DNA from 2 places in the Actinacidiphila sp. DG2A-62 genome. Region 2 is predicted to be linked to the other one. Evidence: riboswitches for the same ligand, from Rfam matches in the RefSeq annotation. Region 2 holds a riboswitch; the other holds the start of a gene.
The links. Region 2 has a riboswitch for glycine ahead of gcvT (glycine cleavage system aminomethyltransferase GcvT). Riboswitches for the same ligand answer to the same signal wherever they lie in the genome.

Region 1 (7,230 bases), 1.7 Mb from region 2:
CGCCACGAGATCGACCGCCTCGCCGAACGCTGCGTGCAGCGGCTGCGCGGCGCCGGCCGGTCCGGGCGCACCGTGGTGATCAAGGTCCGCCGCTACGACTTCTCCACGCTGACCCGCTCCGAGACCCTGCGCGCCCCCACCGACGACCCCGCCGTGGTCAGGGAGACCGCGCGGCGGCTGGTCGAGGCCGTGGACACCACCGGCGGCGTCCGGCTGCTCGGGGTGGGCGTCGCGGGCCTGGCGGACTTCACCCAGGAGGACCTGTTCGCACAGCACGCGGGGGAGGGCGGCGCCGGCGGCACCGTGGACGAGGCCGCCGACCTGCCGTCCGAGCCCCCGCCGGTCCCCGAGGGGCACGCCAGGCGCTGGCTGCCCGGGCAGGACGTGGTGCACGAGGAGCACGGCAACGGATGGGTGCAGGGCAGCGGCGTCGGGCGGGTGACCGTCCGCTTCGAGGTGCCCTCCGACACCCGCCCCGGCCGCGTCCGCACCTTCGCCGCCGACGACCCCGCGCTCTGCCACGGCGAGCCGCTGCCGCTCGCCCCGATGTCCCGGGACCGGTCGCCGGCGGCCGGCTAGCGCGCCCGGCCGGTGCCACCGGCCCGCGCGGTCGGCGGGTGCGGCAGGCCCGCGAGGTTCAGTCCTCCCGGCCGACCCGGCCGAAGTCCCGCTCCGGCGCCGCCGGCTGGGGTTCGCCCGCGGCACGTCCATTCCGTAGTGGTGGTAGAGCTGCAGCTCCTGCTCGGGCGACAGATGACGGCCCACGCCGAAGTCCGGCGCGTCCTTGATCAGGGACTTCTCGTACGGGACGCGCAGCTGCCCGTCCTCCAGCGTGCTGGGCTCCAGCGGCACGAAGGCGTCGCGGGTGAACAGCCCGGTGCGGACCGCGGCCCACTCGGGGGTCCCGGTCGCGTCATCGAGGTACACCTCGTCGACCGTGCCGATCTTCGTACCGTCGCGGTCGAAGGCACGTCGCCCGATCAGGCTCCGCGGATCGATGTCGCTCTGCACGGTCCCTCCAACTCACGGTGAAGCACCCCAGGCGAACTGACTGCTTGCTGGACACCAGCCAAAGCCACATTACGGGCGCTGTCGACTCGGAACGGCCGGGCGGGCAGCGCGGCGCGCGGCGGTCCGGGCGGCGCGGGTGCGGTCCGGCAGGGCGGCGCCGGGGCGCGCGCCGGGCGCGCTGGTAGTCTGGAGACGGCTGCAGACCCCATGCGGGAGAGTCCTCCGCCGGCGCACGCAAGGGCGTCACGGAGGCGCCGAAGGAGCAATCCCTCCCCGGAATCTCTCAGGCATCCGTACCGCACGGGCGAGGTCACTCTGGAAAGCAGGACCTGACCCGGAAGCGTCGCCGCCTCCGGGACGCGTCCTCACCGACGGTGAAAGCCGCCCGCGACGGGCGGTGAAGCTCTCAGGTTCTGATGACAGAGGGGGAGGCCGTCCGGGTGCCACGGCACCCCCGAAGGTCGTCGCAGACCAGGAGGCCTCCGCAGATGACTGACCGCCGCACCACCCTCGCCGAGCTGGAAGCCGGCGTGCCGTTCGAGCGCCGCCACATCGGGCCCGACGCCGAGGCCGAGGCCAAGATGCTCGCCCAGGTCGGCTACGGCTCGCTGGACGAGCTGACCGCCGCCGCCGTGCCCGACGCGATCAGGAGCGCCGAGGCGCTCGGCCTGCCCCGGGCGCTCACCGAGGCCGAGGCGCTCGCCGAACTGCGGGCGCTGGCCGACCGCAACCAGGTGCTCGCGCCGATGATCGGCCTCGGCTACTACGGCACCTTCACCCCGCCGGTCATCCTGCGCAATGTCATGGAGAACCCCGCCTGGTACACCGCGTACACCCCGTACCAGCCGGAGATCTCGCAGGGGCGGCTGGAGGCGCTGCTGAACTTCCAGACGGTCGTCGCCGACCTCACCGGCCTGCCCACCTCCGGGGCGTCGCTGCTGGACGAGGGCACCGCGGCCGCCGAGGCGATGGCGCTGTCGCGCCGGGTCGGCAAGGTCAAGCAGGGCGTCTTCCTGGTCGACGCCGACACCTTCCCGCAGACCCTGGCCGTGCTGCGCACCCGCGCCGAACCGACCGGCGTCGAGGTCGTCGTCGCCGACCTCCGCGACGGCATCCCCGCCGAGGCCGCCGAGCGCGGCGTGTTCGGCGTGCTGCTGCAGTACCCCGGCGCCTCGGGCGCGGTGCGCGACCTGCGGCCGGTCGTCGAGGCCGCGCACCAGCTGGGCGCGGTCGTCACCGTCGCCGCCGACCTGCTGGCGCTGACGCTGCTCACCTCTCCCGGCGCGCTCGGCGCCGACATCGCGGTGGGCACCACCCAGCGCTTCGGCGTCCCGATGGGCTTCGGCGGCCCGCACGCCGGCTACATGGCGGTCCGCGAGAGCTACGCCCGCAACCTGCCGGGACGCCTGGTCGGCGTCTCCGTCGACGCGGACGGCGCGAAGGCGTACCGGCTGGCGCTGCAGACCCGCGAGCAGCACATCCGGCGCGAGAAGGCCACCAGCAACATCTGCACCGCGCAGGTCCTGCTCGCCGTCATGGCCGGGATGTACGCCGTCTACCACGGACCCGAGGGCCTGGCCGGGATCGCCCGGCGCACCCACCGCTACGCCGAACTGCTCGCGGCGGGACTGCGGGCCGGCGGCGTGGAGATCGAGCACGCGGAGTTCTTCGACACGGTCACCGCGCGGGTCCCCGGCCGGGCCGCCGAGATCGTGGCCGCCGCCCGCGAGGCCGGCGTCAACCTCCGGCTGACCGACGCCGACCGGGTCGGCGTCGCCTGCGACGAGACCACCACCCGGGACCAGCTGGCGGCGGTCCTCGCCGCCTTCGGGGCGCCCGCCGCCGACCTCGACGCACTGGACGCGTCGACCGCCGGGCAGGCCGGGGACGCGCTGCCCGCGGCACTGGCCCGCACCGAGCCGTACCTGACCCACCCGGTCTTCCACCAGCACCGCAGCGAGACCGCGATGCTGCGCTACCTGCGCCGGCTCGCCGACCGGGACTACGCGCTGGACCGCGGCATGATCCCGCTCGGCTCGTGCACCATGAAGCTCAACGCGACCACCGAGATGGAGCCGGTCACCTGGCCGGAGTTCGGCGCGCTGCACCCCTTCGCGCCGATCGAGCAGGCGGCCGGTTACCTGGAGCTGATCCGCGGCCTGGAGCGGCAGCTCGCCGAGGTCACCGGCTACGACGCGGTGAGCCTGCAGCCCAACGCCGGCTCTCAGGGCGAACTGGCCGGACTGCTGGCGGTGCGCGCCTACCACCGCGCCAACGGCGACACCGCCCGCACCGTCTGCCTGATCCCCTCCTCCGCGCACGGCACCAACGCCGCGAGCGCGGTGATGGCCGGCATGAAGGTGGTCGTCGTCAAGACCGGCCAGAACGGCGACGTGGACATCGAGGACCTGCACGCCAAGATCGAGCAGCACCGCGACGAGCTGGCCGTGCTGATGGTCACCTACCCCTCCACGCACGGCGTCTTCGAGGACAACATCACCGAGGTGTGCGCGGCCGTGCACGACGCGGGCGGCCAGGTCTACGTGGACGGCGCCAACCTCAACGCGCTGGTCGGCCTGGCCCGCCCGGGCCGCTTCGGCGCCGACGTCTCGCACCTGAACCTGCACAAGACCTTCTGCATCCCGCACGGCGGCGGCGGTCCGGGCGTCGGCCCGGTCGCGGTCCGCGCCCACCTGGCGCCGTACCTGCCCAACCACCCGCTGCAGCCGGCCGCGGGACCGGAGACGGGCGTGGGACCGGTCTCGGCGGCCCCCTGGGGCTCCGCGGGCATCCTGCCCATCTCCTGGACGTACGTGCGGCTGATGGGCGGCGAGGGCCTCAAGCGCGCCACCCAGATCGCGGTGCTGAGCGCCAACTACATCGCCAAGCGGCTGGAGCCGCACTTCCCGGTGCTCTACACCGGCCCGGGCGGCCTGGTCGCGCACGAGTGCATCATCGACCTGCGGCCGCTGACCAAGGAGACCGGCGTCACCGTCGACGACATCGCCAAGCGGCTGATCGACTACGGCTTCCACGCGCCGACCATGTCCTTCCCGGTGGCCGGGACGCTGATGATCGAGCCCACCGAGAGCGAGGACCTCGCCGAGCTCGACCGGTTCTGCGAGGCGATGATCGCGATCCGCGGCGAGATCGACCGGGTCGCCGCCGGGCAGTGGCCCGCCGACGACAACCCGCTGCGCGGCGCCCCGCACACCGCCGCCGTGCTGGCCGGCGAGTGGACCCACCCGTACGGCCGTGAGGAGGCCGTCTTCCCGGCCGGGGTGAGCGCCGCCGACAAGTACTGGCCGCCGGTGCGGCGGATCGACGGCGCGTACGGCGACCGCAACCTGGTCTGCTCCTGCCCGCCGCCGGACGCGTACGAGGGCTGAGCCCGCCGCCGGGCCGGGCCGCGGCGGCGACCGCGGTCGGGCCCGGGGCCGGGCCCCGGGCGTCCGCGGTCAGGCCCCGGTCAGGCCGCGGTCGTGACCCGACCGGACTCCAGCGGCCGGTGCGGCGCGATGATCCGCCCGTCGGGCAGCAGCTCGCCGGTGTCCTCGAACAGCAGGACCCCGTTGCACAACAGGCTCCAGCCCTGTTCCGGGTGGTGGGCCACGATGTGCGCGGCCTCGCGGTCGGAACAGTCGGCGGGCGGGCACTGCGGGTGGTGCTGGCACATGGTCGTTGGCGTCTTTCGCTGCGATGTGTGGATGCTGCCTGTGGTCGCTTCCCCTGTCCGCATGTGGTGCGTACCCCCGTTCCTGGTGCGGCCGGTCCCAGTGTTGCTCCGCCGGCGCCGATCCGCAGGGATTTGGCGGAGCCGGGGCACACATGAAGAAGACGCCTCACCCGTGCGGGTGGTTGCGGCCCCGCGCGGGCACGCCGGCGCCCCCTCGCGCAGGTGCGAGGGGGCGCCGCGGGGTCCGTGCGGGAGGCCGGCGGCCGGGCGGGAGCCGGCCCGCCGCTCGCCCGCCGGCCACGGGCCGCGTCCCGCTCAGGCCGGTGAACCCGCCAGCGGCGGCGGCGCGTGGCGCACGCTGATCACCTGCGCCAGCTCCGCCAGCCGGTGGACGCGGTGCGCCGCGATGCCCGGCGGCGCGGGCGCCAGCGGGATCAGCAGGTCCGCCGGGTCGGGCTGGGCGGTGGCCGCGTCGGCGCGCGCGTCGTGGTGCAGCCACAACGCCAGCATGTACAGGCCCGGCACCGACAGCAGGTGCGGCTGGTACGTGGCCGGCAGCGCCTCCGCCTGCCGCAGCGCCCGCTCCGTCGAACCCAGGTAGGGCCCCTCGGAGAAGCGCGAGAAGACCCATCCGTCGGGCGTCGCCACCGTCTCGCCCGCGGCCGCCACCACCGCGCCCGCCCTGATATGGAACCGCCAGCCGGTCAGCCGCGCCCGCGGCAGCCCGCCCGGCACCGACGCCGGTTCGAACACGTGGACAGGAAGAGGGTGTTCGGCGTCCAGTGGGCCCTGCGCCGTGCGCAGTGCGGGGGTCCGCGCCTCCAGGACGGCGGTGGGCGAGCTGAGCGCCGCGAGCACGCTCAGCAGGGCGGGTGCGGGTGCGGGGGGACAAGCAGCGGCATGATGTCGCCTCTCACTTGGAGACACAACGGGAGACACAGGTGGCGGGGGCGCGAACGGCGTCGTCGACGAGGGCGCTCCCGCCCCGGTTCCGGCTCAGCGAGTCCGGCCCGGGGGCAGGGAGCACGGCCTTGTGCGCGGAGTTTATACGACGCGTGTTCGCTCCGTGTTTCATCTAGTCGCTGCCAGTATTACGCGCAAGACGAGAATTCGCCTTCTTCGACGGGCCGCTCGCCGGCATTCCCGCAGGCTATGGGCGGGGCGGCGGGATTTTCCCGGCGCCGCGGACGGCCGGAACCCGTCGGTCGGAAAGTCCCGGCGATTAGGCGGCCCGGGTGGCCCCGAATGTGCCGCCGTCACGTGCGCCGGGTGCTGTCTACAGCAAGCCTAGCGTGCGGCCCGGTTCCCGCGGGACGTTATGGATCATTTGGCCGGGGCATCCTCAGATGAGGACCCGAGCGAGGAGGACCCGTAGATGGGGGAGAAGGTCGAGGCCGGATCGTTCGACCTGGCCGACCGCCGGATGTACCGCACCAAGCTCCAGCAGTGCCTGCTGGGGCTCGAGCGGCTGCTGGACGAGAAGCGATTCGACCGGCCGCGCAATCTGATGGGTCTGGAGATCGAATTGAATCTCGCGGATTCCGGTGGGCTGCCCCGCATGATGAACGAGGAGGTGCTGGAGCGCATCGCGAGCCGCGATTTCCAGACCGAGCTGGCACAGTTCAATATTGAAGTGAACATCGCGCCGCACCGGCTATCGGGACGGGTGCTCGACCGGCTCGCCGAGGAACTGCGCACCGGCCTCGGCTACGCCGACCGCAGGGCGCGGGAAGTCGGCGCTCACATCGTGATGGTCGGAATTCTGCCAACCCTGGAGGCACAGGACCTGGTCTCGGCGAACCTGTCGAGGGCGGACCGCTACACCCTGCTCAACGAACGCATCCTCGCCATGCGCGGCGAGGACATCACCCTCGACATCGACGGCGTCGAGCACCTCGTCTACACCTCCTCCTCGATCGCCCCCGAAGCCGCCTGCACCTCCATGCAGATGCACCTGCAGGTCACCCCCGGGCGCTTCGCCGCGGTCTGGAACGCCGCCCAGGCGGTGTCCGGGCCGCAGATCGCGGCCGGCGCCAACTCGCCCTTCCTGTTCGGCCGCGAGCTGTGGCGCGAGACCCGCCCGTTGCTGTTCCAACAGGCCACCGACACCCGGCCGCAGGAGCTGCGGGCGCAGGGCGTGCGCCCGCTGGCCTGGTTCGGCGAGCGCTGGATCGACTCCGCCGCCGACCTGTTCGCCGAGAACGTCCGCTACTTCCCGTCCCTGCTGCCCATCTGCGACGACGAGGAGCCGCTGCGGGTGCTGGACGAGGGCGGCGTGCCTCAGCTGCGCGAGCTGACCCTGCACAACGGCACGATCTACCGCTGGAACCGCCCGGTCTACGAAGTGGTCGACGGCGTCCCGCACCTGCGGGTGGAGAACCGGGTGATGCCGGCCGGACCGACCGTCGCCGACGTCGTGGCCAACGCCGCGTTCTACTACGGCCTGGTGCGGGCGCTGGCGGAGGCGCCGCGCCCGGTGTGGCAGCGGATGCCGTTCGGGGCGGCCGCGGCCAACTTCGACGCGGCCTGCCGCGACGGCATCG
Region 2 (7,230 bases):
GAGCAGGGTCTGCTCCACCTGGCCGGCCGCCGCCGCACCGCCTTGCGCGCCCGCGATCACCTGGGACCGCCCTTTCCGTTCGTCCGCCGATTCCGCTTCGCCGTCGTGCCGGGGCCCCGGGCCGCTCCCGAGGTTCCTCCCGGCGCCATCAAATCAGGTCGAGTGTTCCCGGCGGAACGCGTCCCGACGCGAGCCGCACCACAGCGGCGTGCGGGTCCGGCCCGCGCGCCGGGGGCGCCGCACGCGCGCCGCGCCCCACCGCACACCCAAGCCGCACCGTCTATAGGCCGCGTAAACGGCACGTATACGCGCCGCCGCGCGGGGCCGCCCCGCCGGGCCGGGCCGCCTCGCGGGGCGGAGCACGCGCCGGCCTGCCGCCGGCTGCAGTCGCGGGCGTAGAACGGCCGGACCGTCTCCAGCATCCAGTCGCCCACCGGGTCCTGCGCGACGTCCAGCAGGATCAGGTGGACCTCCCAGTGCAGCGGCTGCGCGCCCAGCGCCCGGCTGATCGCGTCCATCGCCGCCGCCCGGTCCTCCTCCTGCCAGCGGTCCAGCTCGACGCCGACGAACAGCGCCGGCGGCTCGTCCTCGACCGAGGCCAGCGTGCGGCGGGCGGTGAGCACCACCGGGGTCACCGCGAACTCCGCCGCTGCCGCCGCCAGGAACTCCACCGGCTCGTCCTCGTGGTCCGGCTCCCACAGCAGCACCCGCGCGCCGGGGGCGGGCGTCCCGGTGCCCGGGTCGGCCCGGCACAGCTCGGCGACCGCCGCGGGCGGCAGCGGCACGCCGACCGCGCCGCCGGGGTTCACCGCGATGCCGACCGCCGGGGGCAGCCCGCGGGCGAACTCGTGCACCGGCGCGACCGTGCAGGACATGCCCTCGGCGGCCTGCCGGAACTGCTGCTCGGAGCTGAAGACCGGCACGTAGGGCGCGCCGCCCAACTCCATGGTGGGCAGGTCGAAGCCGGGGGCGCCGCCGCCGTTGGGCAGCGGTACCCACACCCGGGAACGGCCGAGGACCTCCATCAGCCGGGGCCGGCCGACGGGTTGCCGACGCTCGCCGACAGCACTTCCTCCAGCTCGTTCGCCGGCCATGAGTACGGTATGTACGGTGCCGGATTCTCCATGTCCACCCTTGTCCGCCCATGTGCCGCCGTTGCCCGGGAAACCCTAGCCGCTCGTGCGGCGGTACGGGCCGGGCATGCAATGATGGGCGGCACAACACGCATACCGGCCGTTGGAGGCCGCGCGGGAGAGTTCCGGTTCCGTCCCCCCAGGGGAGGGCGCCGGGCGCCGAAGGAGCAAGTCCTCCCTTGAATCTCTCAGGCACAGATACCGCGCGGGCGAGGCAGATCTGAAAAGCGGAGGGATCCCGGCCCGGCGGCCGCGGCCCCTCCCACCCACGGTGCAAGCCGGACCCCTGGCGGGGTCACGGTGAACCTCTCAGGTTCCGATGACAGATGGGGAGGCCGCTTCGGCCTCGTACCCGTACCGTCCGCGACACCCGGACCGTCCTCACCTGGGAGCCCGTTTCCGATGAGCGCACCCCCGAGCCAGCCCCGCCGCACCGCACTCGACGCGGTGCACCGCGCCCTCGGCGCGACCATGACCGACTTCGCCGGCTGGGACATGCCGCTGCGCTACGCCAGCGAGCGCGAGGAGCACCAGGCGGTACGCACCCGCGCCGGCCTGTTCGACCTGTCCCACATGGGCGAGATCGCGGTGACCGGCCCGCAGGCCGGCGAGCTGCTGGACCACGCGCTGGTCGGCCACCTGTCGGCGCTCGCGGTCGGCCGGGCCCGGTACACGATGATCTGCGCGCCGGACGGCGGCATCCTGGACGACCTGATCGTCTACCGGCTGGCCGAGCGGGAGTTCCTGGTCGTCGCCAACGCCTCCAACGCGCAGACCGTGCTGGACGCGCTGGCCGAGCGGGCGGCGGGCTTCGACGCGGCGGTGCGCGACGACCGGGACGCGTACGCGCTGCTGGCCGTGCAGGGCCCGCAGTCCCCGGCGATCCTGGCCTCGCTGACCGACGCCGACCTGGACGGCCTGAAGTACTACGCGGGCCTGCCCGGCACGGTCGCCGGGGTGGACGCGCTGATCGCCCGCACCGGCTACACCGGTGAGGACGGCTTCGAGCTGTTCGTCTCCCCCGCCGACGCCGAGCGGCTGTGGCAGGCGCTCACCGAGGCGGGCGCCCCGGCCGGGCTCGTGCCGTGCGGGCTGTCCTGCCGCGACACGCTGCGCCTGGAGGCCGGCATGCCGCTGTACGGCCACGAGCTGACCACCGCGCTGACGCCGTTCGACGCCGGGCTCGGCCGGGTGGTGAAGTTCGACAAGCCCGGCGACTTCGTGGGCCGGGAGGCGCTCGCCACGGCGGCGGAGAAGGCCGCCGCGCAGCCGCCCCGGGTGCTGGTCGGGCTGGTCGCCCAGGGCCGCCGGGTGCCGCGGGCCGGCTACCCGGTCACCGACGGCACCGGCCGGGTCATCGGCGAGGTGACCTCCGGCGCTCCCTCCCCCACCCTCGGCGTGCCGATCGCGATGGCCTATGTGGACCCGTCGCACGCGGCGCCCGGCACGGCCGGCGTCGCGGTGGACATCCGCGGCACGCAGGAGCCGTACGACGTGGTGGCGCTGCCGTTCTACCGGCGCGAGCGCTGAGCGCCCCGGGGCGCCGGCCGGCCGCACGCGCCGGCCGCCCGCCTTTCGTTCCGCACCCTTCCTCTGATCATCCGGGAGAATTCCGTCATGAGCATCAATCCTGAGCAGCTGCGTTACAGCAAGGAGCACGAGTGGGTCTCGGAGCCCGCGGACGGCGTGCGCACCGTGGGCATCACCTCGCACGCCGCCGACGCGCTCGGCGACGTGGTCTTCGTCCAGCTCCCCGAGGTGGGGGCGACGGTGACGGCCGGCGAGACCTGCGGCGAGCTGGAGTCCACCAAGTCGGTCAGCGACCTGTTCTCTCCGGTGTCCGGTGAGGTCACCGAGGTCAACCAGGACGTCTCCGACGACCCGTCCCTGGTCAACTCGGCGCCGTTCGAGGGCGGCTGGCTGTTCAAGGTGCGGACGGCCGAGGGGCCGGCGAGGACGCCGAGCTGCTGTCGTCCGCCGAGTACGACGCCTTCGTCGCGGGCTGAGCCGCGGTCCGAGCCAGACCCGAGGATGCCGAGGACGCCGACGATGAGGAGACGCCGCAGATGTCCCTGCTGAACCAGTCCCTGCACGAGTTCGACCCCGACGTCGCCGCCGCGGTCGACGCCGAGCTGCACCGCCAGCAGTCCACGCTGGAGATGATCGCGTCGGAGAACTTCGCTCCGGCCGCCGTCCTCCAGGCCCAGGGCTCGGTGCTGACCAACAAGTACGCCGAGGGCTACCCCGGGCGCCGCTACTACGGCGGCTGCGAGCACGTCGACGTGATCGAGCAGCTGGCGATCGACCGGGTCAAGGAGCTGTTCGGCGCCGAGGCGGCGAACGTCCAGCCGCACTCGGGCGCCCAGGCCAACGCGGCGGCGATGTTCGCCCTGCTCAAGCCCGGCGACACCATCCTGGGTCTGGACCTGGCGCACGGCGGCCACCTGACCCACGGCATGAAGATCAACTTCTCCGGCAAGCTCTACGACGTGGTCGCCTACCACGTGGACGGCGCGACCGGCCTGGTCGACATGGACGAGGTCGAGCGGCTGGCCAAGGAGCACCGGCCCAAGCTGGTCATCGCCGGCTGGTCGGCGTACCCGCGGCAGCTGGACTTCGAGCGGTTCCGGCGGATCGCCGACGAGGTCGGCGCGTATCTGATGGTCGACATGGCGCACTTCGCCGGGCTGGTCGCGGCCGGGCTGCACCCCTCGCCGGTGCCGTACGCGGACGTGGTGACGACCACCACCCACAAGACGCTGGGCGGTCCGCGCGGCGGGGTGATCCTGTCCCGCGCCGAGCTGGCCAAGAAGATCAACTCGGCGGTCTTCCCCGGCCAGCAGGGCGGTCCGCTGGAGCACGTGATCGCCGCGAAGGCGGTGGCGTTCAAGGCCGCGGCGACCGAGGAGTTCAAGGACCGGCAGCGGCGTACGCTGGAGGGCGCGAAGATCCTCGCGGAGCGGCTGGCCGCGCCGGACCTCGCGGGGGCGGGCGTCGCGGTGCTGTCCGGCGGCACGGACGTCCACCTGGTCCTGGTCGACCTGCGGGAGTCCGCGCTGGACGGGCAGCAGGCGGAGGACCGGCTGCACGAGGTCGGCATCACCGTCAACCGCAACGCGGTGCCGAACGACCCCCGGCCGCCGATGGTCACCTCGGGCCTGCGGATCGGGACGCCGGCGCTGGCGACGCGCGGGTTCACCGCGGAGGACTTTTGCGAGGTGGCCGACGTGATCGCGGCCGCGCTGCTGCCGGAGTACGACGCGGCGGCGCTGCGGGCGCGGGTCACGGCCCTGACGCTCAAGCACCCGCTCTACGCGTAGCCGGGCGCCGCCCCGCGTGACCGCGCGCCCGGCCGCCGGTCGGCCGGGCGCGCCCCGGGGGCGCTTCCCGGGCGCGCGTCGAGCGCGGCCTCCACCGGTGAGCGCGTCCCCGAGCGCGGCCTCCACCGGTGAGCGCGTCCCCCGAGCCCGGCCTCCACCCGTCAGCGCGTCCCCCGAGCGTGACCTTTCACCCGCAACCCCCTGTCCCGGAGGGACCATGGCAATCTCGGTCTTCGACCTGTTCTCCGTGGGCATCGGCCCGTCCAGCTCGCACACCGTGGGGCCGATGCGCGCGGCCTCGATCTTCGTGCACCGGCTGAAGAACGACGCGCTGCTCGCCGACACCGCGTCGGTGCGCGCCGAGCTGTTCGGGTCGCTGGGCGCGACGGGCCACGGCCACGGCACCCCGAAGGCGGTCCTGCTCGGGCTGTCCGGGCACTCCCCGCGGACCGTGGACGTGGACACCGCGGACGAGGAGGCCGCGCGGATCGTCGCCGACAAGCGGCTGAGCCTGCTCGGCGCGCACGAGATCGCGTTCGACGCCGACCGGGACCTGGTGCTGCACCGGCGGCGTTCGCTGCCGTACCACGCGAACGGCATGACGCTCGCGGCCTACGACGCGTCCGGCGCCGAGCTGCTGGCGAAGACGTACTACTCGGTCGGCGGCGGCTTCGTGGTGGACGAGGACGCGGTCGGCGAGGACCGGATCAAGCTGGACGACACGGTGCTGCGGCACCCGTTCCGCACCGGCGACGAGCTGCTGCGGCTGTCCCGGGAGACCGGGCTGTCGATCTCCGCGCTGATGATGGAGAACGAGAAGGCCTGGCGCAGCGAGGCCGACATCCGGGCCGGGCTGCTGGAGATCTGGCGGGTGATGGAGGCGTGCGTGCGGCGCGGGATGTCGCGCGAGGGCATCCTGCCGGGCGGCCTGAAGGTGCGGCGGCGCGCGGCGCAGTCGGCGCGGCAGCTGCGCGCGGAGGGCGATCCGGCGCGCCACGCGATGGAGTGGGTCACCCTCTACGCGATGGCGGTGAACGAGGAGAACGCCGCGGGCGGCCGGGTGGTGACCGCGCCCACCAACGGCGCGGCCGGCATCATCCCGGCGGTCCTGCACTACTACCTGAACTTCGTGGCGCCCAAGGGCGGCCCGGCGCAGGAGCAGGAGGACGCGATCGTCCGCTTCCTGCTGGCGGCGGGCGCGATCGGCATGCTCTTCAAGGAGAACGCCTCGATCTCCGGCGCCGAGGTCGGCTGCCAGGGCGAGGTCGGCTCGGCCTGCTCGATGGCGGCCGGCGGCCTCGCGGAGATCCTTGGCGGCGCCCCCGAGCAGGTCGAGAACGCCGCGGAGATCGGCATGGAGCACAACCTCGGCCTGACCTGCGACCCCGTCGGCGGCCTGGTCCAGATCCCCTGCATCGAGCGCAACGGCATGGCCGCGGTGAAGGCGGTCACCGCGGCCCGCATGGCGATGCGCGGCGACGGCCGCCACCACGTCTCCCTCGACAAGGTCATCAAGACGATGAAGGAGACGGGCGCGGACATGAAGATCAAGTACAAGGAGACCGCGCGGGGCGGCCTCGCGGTGAACGTCATCGAGTGCTGACCGGTTCCTAGACGACCGGTCTAATCCGGTGGTACGGTCGGCGTATGCCAGTCACCAGGGTCGACACGCGCCAGAGCCTCCTGGAGGCCGCGCGGCGGATCGTGGCCGTGAAGGGGTACGCCGCCGTCGGCATCAACGAGGTCCTCGCCGCGGCCGGCGTGCCCAAGGGGTCCTTCTACCACTACTTCGCCTCCAAGGACGCCTTCGGCGAGGCGATGATGACGAGCTACTTCGACGACTACCTGGCGGCCATGGACGGCATCGCCGCCGACAGGGACAGGAGCTCCGCGGAGCACCTGATGAGCTACTGGCAGAGGTTCTACGACCTCCAGGCCGCGGACGACTGCCAGGGCGGCTGCCTGGTCGTCAAGCTCGGCGCGGAGGTCGCCGACCTCTCCGAGGCGATGCGGGCGGCGACGAAGGCCGGGACCGCCGCGATCGTCGACCGCCTGGAGCGGATGATCGCCGACGGCGTCGCGGACGGGTCCGTGACCGTCGACGAGAGCCCCCGCGCCACGGCCGAGGCCCTCTACGACGTGTGGCTCGGGGCGAGCACGATGGCGAAGATCCACCGCAGCGCCCGCCACCTCGACCGCGCCATGGCGGTCACCCGCCGGGTCCTCGGCGCCTGACGCCCCCCTTTCCGCCGGCGACCGCCCACACCTGACCCTCACCCTCCCCCGCCCCCCGACCGCCCGCACCTGAACCTCTCCCCCGCCCCCGACGCACCGGTCCGGGGACAGCGGACCCCGTTTCTAGTAGACCGGTCTACAAACAGGAGTCCCTCATGACCGCCGACCTCGTCCACCGCGACGCGACCGAACTCGCCGAGCTGATCCGCACCCGGGAGGTCTCCTCCGTCGAGGTGGTGCGCGCGCACCTCGACCGGATCGAGGCCACCGATCCCCGCGTCAACGCCGTCGTCACGCTCGCCGGCGGCGCCCTGGAGGCCGCGCGGGCCGCGGACGCGGCGCTGGCGGCCGGCGAGGAGGTCGGGCCGCTGCACGGCGTGCCGTTCACGGCCAAGGACTCGTTCGACACCGCCGGGGTGCTGACCCAGCGCGGTTCCCCGATCTTCGCCGGCCGCGTCCCGGACACCGACGCCACCAGCGTGGCCCGGCTGAAGCGGGCCGGCGCGATCCTGCTCGCGAAGACCAACCTGCCGGAGTTCTCG

Region 1: linked by a shared signal. The riboswitch ahead of gcvP (aminomethyl-transferring glycine dehydrogenase) and the one ahead of gcvT (glycine cleavage system aminomethyltransferase GcvT) in region 2 are both predicted to bind glycine.

Annotation. Positions count from the first base shown of each region.
Region 1 covers NZ_JAYMGI010000002.1:8,138,998-8,146,227, forward strand. Annotated here, with positions in the region: gene VSR01_RS35750 (DNA polymerase IV) at 1-579, shown strand, start outside; partial or broken gene VSR01_RS38135 (PRC-barrel domain-containing protein) at 862-1,011, opposite strand; glycine riboswitch at 1,212-1,320, shown strand; glycine riboswitch at 1,321-1,444, shown strand; gene gcvP (aminomethyl-transferring glycine dehydrogenase) at 1,500-4,400, shown strand; gene VSR01_RS35765 (DUF5999 family protein) at 4,481-4,687, opposite strand; gene VSR01_RS35770 (hypothetical protein) at 5,003-5,545, opposite strand; gene VSR01_RS35775 (glutamate--cysteine ligase) at 6,063-7,230, shown strand, end outside.
Region 2 covers NZ_JAYMGI010000002.1:6,458,345-6,465,574, reverse strand. Annotated here, with positions in the region: gene VSR01_RS29135 (enhanced serine sensitivity protein SseB C-terminal domain-containing protein) at 1-60, opposite strand, end outside; partial or broken gene VSR01_RS29130 (enhanced serine sensitivity protein SseB) at 387-1,126, opposite strand; glycine riboswitch at 1,239-1,347, shown strand; gene gcvT (glycine cleavage system aminomethyltransferase GcvT) at 1,536-2,663, shown strand; partial or broken gene gcvH (glycine cleavage system protein GcvH) at 2,751-3,139, shown strand; gene glyA (serine hydroxymethyltransferase) at 3,200-4,453, shown strand; gene VSR01_RS29110 (L-serine ammonia-lyase) at 4,671-6,056, shown strand; gene VSR01_RS29105 (TetR/AcrR family transcriptional regulator) at 6,101-6,688, shown strand; gene VSR01_RS29100 (amidase) at 6,844-7,230, shown strand, end outside.